Regions from separate parts of the Ascidiaceihabitans sp. genome, predicted to be linked through region 1. Evidence: riboswitches for the same ligand, from Rfam matches in the RefSeq annotation. Region 1 holds a riboswitch; the other holds the start of a gene.

Region 1 (5,804 bases):
TGGGCAAGGTGGACACGTCGTCCAGCCGCGTGTCCTCGCGCCCGTCCGCAGGCAGCACGGCCAAGGCGATGCCTTTAGCGCGACACAGGGTTTCTACCTGTTGCAGGCCGTAAGACCAATATGCATAGCCACCGATCAGGCGGATCAAGATGCCCTTGGCCCCTTCAAGCGTCTGTTCCACGTAAGTGTCGACAGACAAAGGGTGTTTCAGCGCCGTTAGGTTGGCAAGCCGCGTTGTGGGCAGCTTGCCTTTGGCACGGGCAAAGCCTGCCGCAAAGGCCCCAAGGTCAGAATCGGAAAACGACAACACCACAAGGTCTGCCGGGCTTTGCCCGAGGTCCATGGGGGTTTCAGATTCCTCTAACCCGTGGCTTTCACGAAAGACGACGTGCACAGCATTCTACCCGATCAAAGCCGCGCGAATGGCGTCGGGGTTCACGTCGTCATGTTCGGCGATGACAACCAAACGCCCACGTCGCTCTGATGCGCCCCATGGTTGGTCGTATTGCTGACGCACGCGCGCACCGACGGCTTGAACGAGCAGTCGCATGGGTTTGCCTGTGACGGCCGCATAGCCTTTGACGCGCAGGATGTTTTGATCCTTGGCCATGGCTTCGATGCGGTTGACCAACTCGGCGGGATCGCTGACTTCGGGGATGTCGACCACGATGGATTCAAAGTCGTCGTGTTCGTGGTCGTGGTGCCCATCGTGATGGGACGGACGCGCGTCCATGTCGTCTTCGGCGGCGGCTTCTAGTCCAAGGATCACGCGGGGGTCCACGATGCCCTCGGAAATTTCCACGATGGGAAGCGGACGGGGGGCTTCTGCGTCGATCACCGCACGGGCTTTGGCAATGCCGTCAGCGCCGGCCAGATCGGTTTTGGTCAAAAGGATGATGTCGGCGCAGGAAATCTGGTCCTCGAACACTTCGGACAGGGGCGTTTCATGGTCTAGGCTGTCGTCGGCTTCGCGCTGGGCGTCGACGGCTTTGACGTCAGGGGCGAAACGGCCATCGGCCACGGCCTCTGCATCTGCCAAAGCGATCACGCCATCGACGGTGATTTTCGAGCGGATATCGGGCCAGTCGAACGCCTTCAGCAAAGGCTTCGGCAAGGCCAGACCGGAGGTTTCGATCAGGATGTGATCGGGGCGGGGCTCCAGCGCCATCAGGGCTTCAATGGTCGGGATGAAATCGTCTGCGACTGTGCAGCAGATGCAGCCGTTTGACAGTTCCATGATGTTTTCGGCGGGGCAATCGGGGATCGCGCAGGATTTCAGGATGTCGCCATCCACGCCTACATCGCCAAATTCATTGACGACCACTGCAAGGCGTTTGCCTTGCGGGTTCTGGATCAGGTGCTTGATCAGTGTTGTTTTGCCCGCGCCGAGAAAGCCTGTGATGACGGTGACGGGAAGTTTTGAAAGATCGCTCATTTGGCGGCGTCCTCTGGCAGGTTCAGGGGGGGGATTCGGGCAACGCAGTTCTTGCGGAAATGTTCAGGGCGTTCGCGCCATGGCACAAACCCGTCAGCGGCGTTGTAGTAGCGGGTTACGCCATCGGTGACGATTTCGACCTGTGTTTCGGGGTCAAGATTGCCATAAACATAGGCGTAGCGGTTGCCGCCGCGCATCATGATGTTGCACCCACCTTGGCAATTGGTGAAGCACTGCGTGGGGCGCACGGTGACATGCGCGGGCAGGTCTTCTTTTAACATGGCCTCATATAACAAGTTGCCGGGGCGCAGCGCATCATCTTCGATGGCGCGGCCCATTTTGCAGGTCGTACAGACCAATAATTCCACTGGTTCTAAAGTCGTTTCAGTCATTCCATAGCCTTTGTGTTCTGGCTGGAAAGAGCAGGGTCATCCGAAACCTCGAAAGAGGCTCGCATGCCCGGAACACCCCGTCCGGTTCGCGTTTCAGTTCTGCTGGCAGGTCTCCCGGCTTGCGGATTTGCGCATTCTGCGCGCGGTGCGCCCTACCTTCCCAGCAAAAGCCAGTGGTGTGGGGCGACCTCTCCGGTCACGGTCGCGGGGGCGGCTGCGCTTTGCGAAATTTCGCGTATCGCATTCCCTTTTCACCTGTCCTAGAACAGGAACCAACGGGTTAGGCTTTGCGCCTGCGTGCCCTTATTGTCAAGCACAACAGGAGTCTTCCATGATCGACGAAAACACCCGCCACACCGAGAAGATGAAAAAGATCAAAGCAGCGCGCGATCGGATGATGGAAACCAAGACCGAGGAAAAGGGTTTGATCGTGGTGCATACGGGGCCGGGAAAAGGGAAGTCTTCCAGCGGTTTTGGGATGATAATGCGCTGTATTGCCCATGAAATGCCGTGCGCTGTGGTGCAATTTATCAAGGGCAATTGGATGACGGGGGAACGTCAGTTTCTGACGGAACGCTTCGCGGATGAATGTAAGTTCATTGTTTCTGGCGAAGGGTTTACATGGGAAACTCAGGACCGTGAACGCGACATTGCAGCGGCCAAGGCAGGCTGGGAGCAGGCTAAAGAGGTGATCCTAGACCCGAACATACAGTTTGTGCTGCTCGACGAGATCAACATCGCCCTGCGCAACGACTATCTGGACATCGACGAGGTGGTGGAGTTCTTGCAAACGCAAAAACCGTTCATGACCCATGTGGTTTTGACAGGGCGAAACGCAAAAGAGGAGTTGATCGAGGCGGCGGATATGGTGACCGAGATGGGGAACGTGAAACATCCGTTCCGTGATGGAATCAAGGCGCAGAAGGGTGTGGAGTTTTGAGCACTCCTTTTGATCTTGTGGTTTGGGACTTTGACGGCGTCCTGAATGCGAACATCGTTGATGGTCGATTTGTATGGGTGGATCAGATCGAAGCAGATCTAGGCGTAAACCGCGAGCGCTTCCAAAACTTTGTGTTCCGATCCGGTTTGATCCAGGATGTCGTTGCGGGACGGCGCGATTTGCTCGAAGTGGTTGCAGATTGGATCACTCGGGAACGCTTGAAAATCGACGCAGATGCGTTTCTGGACTATTGGTTTGAGCATGATGCGTTGCCCGATCCACAGGTAATCGATTGGCTCAAAGGTTACGGTGGACGCAGTGTGATTGGCACAAACAATGAAGCCCGCAGAGCCGCCTACATCGAAAATCAGATGGGGTTCGGTGCACATGTCGAAGCTGTATTTGCATCTGGACGAATGAAAGTCGCCAAACCGGATCAGGCCTTTTTTGAACAAATTGAAACTTGGAGCGGGACCTCTGGCGATAAAATCCTGCTGGTCGATGATACACTAAAGAATATAGAGGCCGCACAGGCTAAAGGATGGCAGGGCCTGTATTTCACTCCTGAAACGCGAAACCATCTGCCAGCATTGCTTGGGCTGGAGGTGTGACCAAAGCCATCATGATCCAAGGCACCGGCTCCAACGTTGGGAAATCCATGTTGGTGGCGGGGTTGTGCCGCGCAGCCCAGCGACGTGGGCTGTCTGTTGCCCCGTTCAAACCGCAGAATATGTCGAACAATGCAGCGGTGACCTCGGATGGGGGTGAAATTGGACGGGCGCAGGCCTTGCAGGCGCTGGCATCGGGCCTTGCGCCGCACACGGATATGAACCCTGTTTTGTTGAAGCCTGAAACGGATGTGGGCAGTCAAGTGGTGGTGCAAGGCAGGCGTATTGCGACGGTGAAAGCGCGGGAATATGCGACGTTGAAACCGACATTGATGGCGTCGGTTCTGGAAAGCTTTGACCGGCTTAAGACGCGTCATGATTTGGTGATTGTAGAGGGGGCAGGAAGCCCGGCGGAGGTGAACCTGCGTCACGGTGATATTGCGAACATGGGGTTTGCAGAGGCGGCGAACGTGCCTGTAATCCTATGTGGAGACATTGATCGGGGTGGCGTGATCGCACAAGTGGTCGGCACGCAAACCGTCATGTCTGAGGCTGACAATGCGCTGGTTTCCGGCTTTATGATCAACAAGTTTCGCGGCGATCCGAGCTTGTTCGACGATGGGTATCAAATGATTGCAGACCACACCGGCTGGGTTGGTTTCGGTGTGTGCCCATGGTTCAAGGATGCATGGCGTTTGCCAGCGGAGGATGCTTTGGACATCCGTTCCGGTCCGCAAAATGGCGGGTTGAAAATTGTTTGCCTGACCTTGTCGCGCATCGCCAATTTTGACGACATGGACCCGCTTGCGCAGGAGCCGGGGGTGTCGATGGTGATGCTGAAAGCGGGCGAGGTCATTCCTGCGGATGCTGATTTAGTTATTGTGCCGGGGTCCAAATCCACGCGTGGCGACTTGGCCTTTTTGCGCGATCAAGGATGGGATGTGGATCTGATGGCCCATTATCGCCGTGGTGGGCATGTGTTGGGGATTTGCGGCGGTTATCAGATGCTTGGCACTGTAATCCGCGATCCTGACGGTATTGAAGGAACTGCTGGCGAAAGCACCGGTTTGGGGCTTTTGGACGTCACAACAGACATGATTTCGGACAAGCGCCTGACGGAAGTGCGTGCCGTGCATGCGGCTTCGGATTTGCCGTTTGAAGGGTACGAAATTCACATCGGACGCACGGAAGGGCGCGATTGCCAGCGTCCGTTTGCTTTTGTGGATGGGAATGCCGAGGGAGCACAATCGGCTGACGGCCGTGTGACAGGCAGCTATTTGCACGGTATGTTTGCCGATGACGCGTGGCGGGCTGCGTTTCTTGCAGGGTTTGGCGTTACGGGTTCTGGTGTGGGGTATGCTGATGGCGTGCAGCGTGCATTGGATGATTTGGCCGATCACATGGAAACACATCTGGATGTGGCCGGGATTTTTGCGGCGGCGCGGTAAACGGGCATGCCCCTTTGGCTGGCGCCTGCACCGGGATTTTTTAGAAAAAAGACGTAACAGAAAAAAGACGTAACAGAAAAACTGTGGGAGATCGTGTTGTGAAAAAGCTGAAAATATCGTCCGCCCAGATGGTGGCGGATGCAAGGGCGCGGATCGAGGAAATCGAGACGTCTGATTTGATCGGAGTGGTTGACGATCCGAATGTGGTCATCGTGGATATTCGCGACATTCGCGAGCGCCAGCGCGGTCATATTCCGGGCAGCGTTCATGCGCCGCGTGGCATGATCGAGTTTTGGGTTGATCCGGACAGTCCGTATTTCAAGCCTGTGTTTGGCGAAGACAAACGGTATGTGTTCCACTGCGCGTCTGGTTGGCGGTCGGCCATCACCGTCGCCACTTTGCAGGACATGGGGTTTGAAGCGGCGCATCTGCGCGAGGGCTTTTCCACTTGGGCTGATCAAGGTGGGCCTGTCGAAGTTCCTGAAAAGAAGACCTAGATTTAACATCATTTGTTTGACGCGGGCTGAAGTTTCCCGTTTTCCAAATCGGGCTTGCCAACAGGCACACACCTGTCATGCTAACGAAAACACCAACAACATCGGGAGAAACATCATGTTGCATACTATGAAGAAAGCCGCGCTTGGAGCGTTGCTTGTCGTGGGCATGGGCACTGCGTCCTTTGCACAAGACATCAAGTTTTTCACAATCGGTACGGGTGGCACAGCCTTCACCTACTACCCAGTGGGCGGCGTGATCGCGAATGCGATTTCCAAGCCTCCTGGGTCGCGCGAATGTGGTCAGGGTGGATCTTGTGGCGTCGAAGGTTTGATCGCATCTGCGGTGTCTTCACGTGGGTCAGTGGACAACGTAAACGCAATCATTTCCGGTTTGCGCAACTCTGGGTTTGCCCAATCTGACGTCGCGTTCTGGGCTTACACGGGCACTGGCACCATGGAAGGCAAAGAGCCTGCCACGGACCTG
Region 2 (5,804 bases), on a different contig from region 1:
TTAGAGGCTGAATTTGGCCTACCGCTGTTTGTACGCAAACACGCCCACGGCCTAAGATTGACGCAGGCAGGCCGGCAATTCATGGATCAGGCGCGCCGGGTTCTGAACGAGGCCGAAGGTCTTAACCGGCTTGCGGGCACCATATCGGGCAACGTGCAAGGCCCGCTGAATGTCGGCTGTCTTTTGACGTTTGTGCAGGTGTTGTTGCCCGCAATCCGGCGCAGGTTTCAAGACGCTCATCCCGACGTACAGGTTTCACAATTTGAATGTGACCAAGAGACACTGATCGAAAAGCTCAGATGCGCTGAAATTGACGTGGCCTTAACGTATGATCTGGAAATTCCGCCTGATCTGGAGTTCATCCCTGTCCGCTCACTGCCGTTGTATGCGGTCGTGTCGGGGTATCATCCTTTGGCAGATCACAAATCCGTCTCGGTCAAAATGTTGGCGAACCATCCAATGGTCTTGCTCGATCTGCCGATCAGCAGCACCTATTTCCTTAGCATTTTTGAACAGGCTTCTGTCGCCCCGAAAATCGTGGAACGGACACGCGATATGGCGGTAATGCGGTCTTTGGTGGCGAATGGTTTCGGATTTTCCATGGCCAACATCCGGCCCCATTCAGACCTGTCACCTGACGGGCGCGAATTGCGGTTTATTCCATTGGAGGGCACGCACCGCCCTATGCGATTGGGGTTCGTGATCCCACACGGCGCACGGTCGGTTTTATCCGTGGATACCTTCATTGATCACGCAACGCAGTCGATCTCGAAATGGGGATACCCCGGCGTCCCTGCGTCGCAAAAGATTTAAGCCCACCCTAAGCCGTTATTCTGTCACGACTGCAAACACAGCAGCTTTCCAACAGCAGCTTCCCCGTGCGTGATCTCCGCTACGACATCCTATTTGGGCCGATGGACATTGGGCCTGTCATTGGACGAAACCATCGGGCAGCTTGGGTTTTCGAATGCCGAGGTGCGCGAATTTGTCGATATGAACCGCAACCTACCTGACCTTTGGGATTTGGCGCAGGGCACATGGGAAGAATGTTCTGGCCCGTCCCACTTTAAAGAAGATGTGACGGGGTTCTGCTTGTGTCTTCGCGCTTGGAAAACAACGCCGTCTACAACGATCTGAAAACGCGCGAGGCAGAATGGGCCGACGCCGGGATCAAATCAGTCAAACTGATTGGTGATGCGAATGCGCCGGGGCCGATTGCTTGGGCCACTTACGCAGTCCACCGCTATGCCCGGAAACTGGATGGGGAAGACATCGGCGATGCGCTGCCATTCTGGTGCCCTGCTGTGTTTGCCCACGAAATGGCGCGGCGAGATGGTGTTCAGGCTTTGTATCGTCAATCCCGAGACCGATGCGGAAACTGTGTTAGAGACCTTTAAACCCTGACCTGATCCATATGAGTGACACCCCACGCGCCCCGTTCACGTCTTGATGTCGCTTTATAAAAGCAATGTGCCTGCATTTTGATTGACCTTGGAACGTGACTATCGCAAGGATGAAGAAGATGGTTTCCAGTCGTCTTACACGCGCCTGGAATGAAAAGGGAATACGGTGAGGCCAAGCTCAAAGCGCCAAATCCGTAACTGCCCCCGCAACTGTGAGCGGTGAGTGACCTCGATAAAAACCACTGGGCCTGTAGGGCTTGGGAAGGTTCGGGGAAACGCTGATCCGCAAGTCAGGAGACCTGCCATCAAGCGGCGCTTTGGTGCCGTCAATGCAACTCAACCCAGACGGGGATTCTGGTTCGGAGGTTATGATGGCGGCATGGGATTTCCCTGACCTGAATATGCATCTGCCCGGCACCCCGCATCATCGCGGAGGGCGATATGAACAAAGAGCACACCCATAAAATAACGATTTGCACATCATGCCGACATAAAGGCACTGAATGTCGGCCCGGCTATGAATTGATCGAAAAGCTTCGAACAGCGATCCAAAACGCAGGGGACGCAATCGCGGACGATTTTGAAATTTCGGGCGTTGCCTGCATGGCGGGCTGCGATAGGCCCTGTACGGTTGCCTATCACGGCAGTCGCAAAGCGACCTATCTGTTTGGCGACATTGATCCTGCCGTGGATGTGGATGATCTTGTCAGTTTTGCCACGCAATATGCCCATTTACATGATGGATGGTGTTCGTCTCTGGATCGACCTGGCAAACTGCGCACCTCTACATTGGCGCGTGTGCCTGCCGCGATAATTGCGGTCGAAGCCAACGCTGTTCGCGCATCATGAAGGCCGCTGATCTTGCCGTGCGGGACGTCAGTTGGACGCCCGCCAGATCATCCCAACCCGTTCTGCATTCCACGACCTTCACCATTTCTGCAGGGCGCGTGTTGGGCGTTGTCGGTCCAAACGGCGCTGGAAAGTCCACTCTGCTGCGGTTGCTGTATCGCTTTCAAAAGCCTCAAACGGGTCAGGTGCTGGTCGGTGGCCAAGACATTTGGTCACTGACTGCGCGTGACGCGGCAACACGGATCGCCGCCGTGCTGCAAGAACAGGCATCCGCATTTGACCTAACGGTACGAGAGATCGTTCGCTTGGGCAGAACGCCATACCGGTCAGGCTTTGCCGCAGTTGGCAAGAAAGATGAAAACGTCGTGGACGGCGTCCTTGAACAGCTCAACCTTCTTGAATTGGCCCATCGGGATTTCAGCACTTTATCGGGGGGTGAAAGACAAAGGGTCATGGTCGCGCGGGCCTTGGCACAGGAACCGCAGGTTCTGATCCTTGATGAACCTACCAACCACCTCGATGTCCGTCATAAGCTTGAAGTCATTGCGTTGATTCAAAAACTGGGCCTGACCATTGTCGTCTCTTTGCATGATCTAAACATGGCCGCTCACGTCTGTGATGATGTGTTGATCCTGAAAGACGGATACCCGCAAGGCTTCGGCCCCCCACAGGCTTTGCTTTCAGACCAACTTGTGACGGATACGTTTCAGGTCGTCGCACAACGCGAAAACCTCAGCCTGAGTGGCGCGTCCCACTTTTCCTTTAGCCTTCCCGAATGAAAGACCCCCAAACATGAAACTCGCATTTACGGCTTTGATGGCCCTTTCCCTGGCAAGCACTGCCATGGCCCAAACCACGGTGCAAAGCTGCGGCCGCACTGTCACATTTGCAACACCACCAAAGGCCGCGATATCCAACGACGTGAACCTGACAGAAATGATGCTGGCGCTTAAGCTTCAGGACCATATGGTCGGTTACACGGGCATTTCAGGCTGGAAGACGCTAGACGACAAAATGACGATGGGCGTTGAAGCGCTTCCTGAACTGTCATCTAAATACCCCACAAAAGAAGTCCTCATCGGCGCTGATGCCGACTTTTTCTTTGCGGGTTGGAACTATGGCATGCGTGTCGGCGGCGAGGTTACGCCACAGACGCTGGCCCCCTTTGGCATCGCGGTTTATGAATTGACCGAAAGCTGCATCCACGTTGGCCCAAAAGATGCCGCTTCTATGGATGACATGTACAACGACCTGCGCAATCTGGGGGCGATCTTTGGCGTCTCGACCCGCGCCGAGACACTGATCGAAGGATATCAATCCGAATTGGCGGCATTTCTGGAGGATCAGCCAGCGCTGGAAACGGCCCCGCGGGTTTTTGTCTATGACAGCGGCGAAGATGTGCCGTTTACCGCAGGCCAATTCGCTATGCCCAACGCGCTGATTGAAGCTGCAGGCGGCACCAACATCATGAACGATCTGGACAAAAGCTGGGCCACCGTCGGTTGGGAAGCCGTGGTTGATCGCAATCCCGAAATCGTCGTGATCGTAAACTACGGCGAAGTCACCGCCGATCAGAAGATTGAATTCATGATGTCCAATCCCGCGTTTGCCGACATTGACGCCGTACGGAACAACCGGTTTGTGGTGCTGGAATATGTGGAAGCGACCCCCGGGCCACGCAACATCGAGGCCGTCAAAACTCTTGCTGCCGCATTTAGGGCTGAATGATTTCGCATGACGCAAACTGCAACCAAAACGCATCCCAAAAAAGCCAGAGGTCTTCGGATCATCGCCCTCTTGGGTGTTGTGGCGTTGTTCGGGTCGTTGTCGATTGCAGTCAGCGTCGGGGCCGTGGCTGTCCCGCTTGAAACCGTCTGGAGCATTCTGGTTAACAAGATTGCTCCGGAGACGATCACGCAAGACTGGTCCAAAGGCCGGGAGGCCATCGTCTGGAACATCCGCCTGCCAAGGGCCATCCTTGCCTGTTTGGTGGGCGCGGGTCTCGCAATGGTCGGCGCAAGCCTTCAAGCTGTGACGCGGAACCCACTGGCAGATCCACACCTGCTTGGCATTTCGGCAGGCGGAGCTTTCGGGGCGATATTGGCCCTGTTACACACAGGGCTGTTCATTGGGCTTTTGACTGTCCCCTTGTTCGCATTCCTCGGCTCTTTGGCGGCGACATTGATTGTACTGGCGGTCTCACAATTTGCATCCGCCACCAGCGCCGACCGGCTGGTTCTGGCGGGTGTGGCCGTGTCTTTTATCGTGATGTCAGCCGCGAACGTCTTGATCTTTCTTGGCGATCCGAAAGCGGCCCATACCGTGGTGTTTTGGATGTTGGGCGGCCTTGGCTTGGCCCAATGGGACCAATTGATGTATCCGGCCGTCGTCCTTCTTTTGTGCGGAACATATCTATGGCTGAAATCAAGTACACTGAACGCGATGACGATAGGCGATGAAACCGCCACGACACTTGGCATTCCGGTGGCGCGTTTCAGGCTGACCATTTTTGTAATCGGCGCTTTGATCACAGGGGTCATGGTGGCGTTCTCTGGCATAATAGGCTTCGTCGGCCTGATGATCCCGCATATCGTCCGCATGCTGGTGGGTGGTGATTACCAACGCCTCCTGCCAATCTCTGCACTTTGTGGTGCTGTTTTTCTTGTTTGGGCTGACATCATTGCAAGGACGGTTATGGCACCCGATGACATGCCAATCGGAATAGTTACCGGCTTAATCGGCGGCGTGTTCTTTGTCTGGTTACTGCGAAAACGAATGGGCGCGTGATCGCTTGCCTATATGCGGCCATTCGGCCCCCGGAGATCATTACGTCGGCGCTGCGCTATGAACGAGGATCATCTTCGCGGGACAAAGCCGCCATTCGCCTTGATTGGTTGGATTTTCGCTTTGGTGAGTCGTGTGTGAAAGTGCGGTCGAAGTGCATTGTAAACAATGCGGCAAGGGCGCCTGGTAAGCTAGCCTCTGCAATTCGTATACGGACCTTTGTGAGACGTGGAAACAAACCCTGCAGCTAAGAATTGTCAAAGAAACTGCAGGGCAATACCCAGTTTTGGTCATATCTACGCCATGTTACCCCTTCATCACGGGCATCGCTATCACGCATGGAGAGAGACAATGGCGACCGTTGGATACTATTCTATGACGACCGGCGAAGGGCAGGCATCGCAGGTCGATGAGATCACGAACAACGGCGACACCGCCGTGAACGTGACCGTGCCTGATGCCGCCCAGCTTGCTTCGCTTGATAGCCTTTATGTTGTGAACCCGAGCAATGGCGACTTCGGCGCCGAATATCTGGCAAACCTTGGCGACATCACCGCAGCTGTGAACAACGGGATGAATCTGATCATTTTTGACCGCTTTGTGACAAACGCCGACACGATCTTGCCCGGAGGATCAAGCATTACGGCGGTACGCGACTTTACCGACGACGCAAATGTTGACGTGGCGGCTGGCGCGCCCAGCAGCTTCACCAACGGGGCCAACGGCACGATCACCGACAGCACATTTGACGGTGGCAACAGTTCCAAT

What was found. Region 1 has a riboswitch for cobalamin ahead of ABJL60_RS14985 (DUF1636 domain-containing protein). Riboswitches for the same ligand answer to the same signal wherever they lie in the genome.
Region 2: another riboswitch for cobalamin. It lies ahead of ABJL60_RS10990 (DUF1636 domain-containing protein); the one in region 1 lies ahead of ABJL60_RS14985 (DUF1636 domain-containing protein).

What each region holds. Positions count from the first base shown of each region.
Region 1 is NZ_JBDWQO010000015.1:82,942-88,745, reverse strand. Features, by position in the region: gene cobN (cobaltochelatase subunit CobN) at 1-394, opposite strand, end outside; gene cobW (cobalamin biosynthesis protein CobW) at 401-1,435, opposite strand; gene ABJL60_RS14985 (DUF1636 domain-containing protein) at 1,432-1,827, opposite strand; cobalamin riboswitch at 1,914-2,119, opposite strand; gene cobO (cob(I)yrinic acid a,c-diamide adenosyltransferase) at 2,159-2,767, shown strand; gene ABJL60_RS14975 (HAD family hydrolase) at 2,764-3,378, shown strand; gene ABJL60_RS14970 (cobyric acid synthase) at 3,375-4,823, shown strand; gene ABJL60_RS14965 (rhodanese-like domain-containing protein) at 4,922-5,320, shown strand; gene ABJL60_RS14960 (TAXI family TRAP transporter solute-binding subunit) at 5,436-5,804, shown strand, end outside.
Region 2 is NZ_JBDWQO010000011.1:57,044-62,847, forward strand. Features, by position in the region: gene ABJL60_RS10975 (LysR family transcriptional regulator) at 1-813, shown strand, start outside; gene ABJL60_RS10980 (hypothetical protein) at 883-1,137, shown strand; gene ABJL60_RS10985 (hypothetical protein) at 1,095-1,397, shown strand; cobalamin riboswitch at 1,507-1,725, shown strand; gene ABJL60_RS10990 (DUF1636 domain-containing protein) at 1,845-2,252, shown strand; gene ABJL60_RS10995 (ABC transporter ATP-binding protein) at 2,249-3,031, shown strand; gene ABJL60_RS11000 (ABC transporter substrate-binding protein) at 3,045-3,980, shown strand; gene ABJL60_RS11005 (iron ABC transporter permease) at 3,987-5,039, shown strand; gene ABJL60_RS11010 (Hint domain-containing protein) at 5,412-5,804, shown strand, end outside.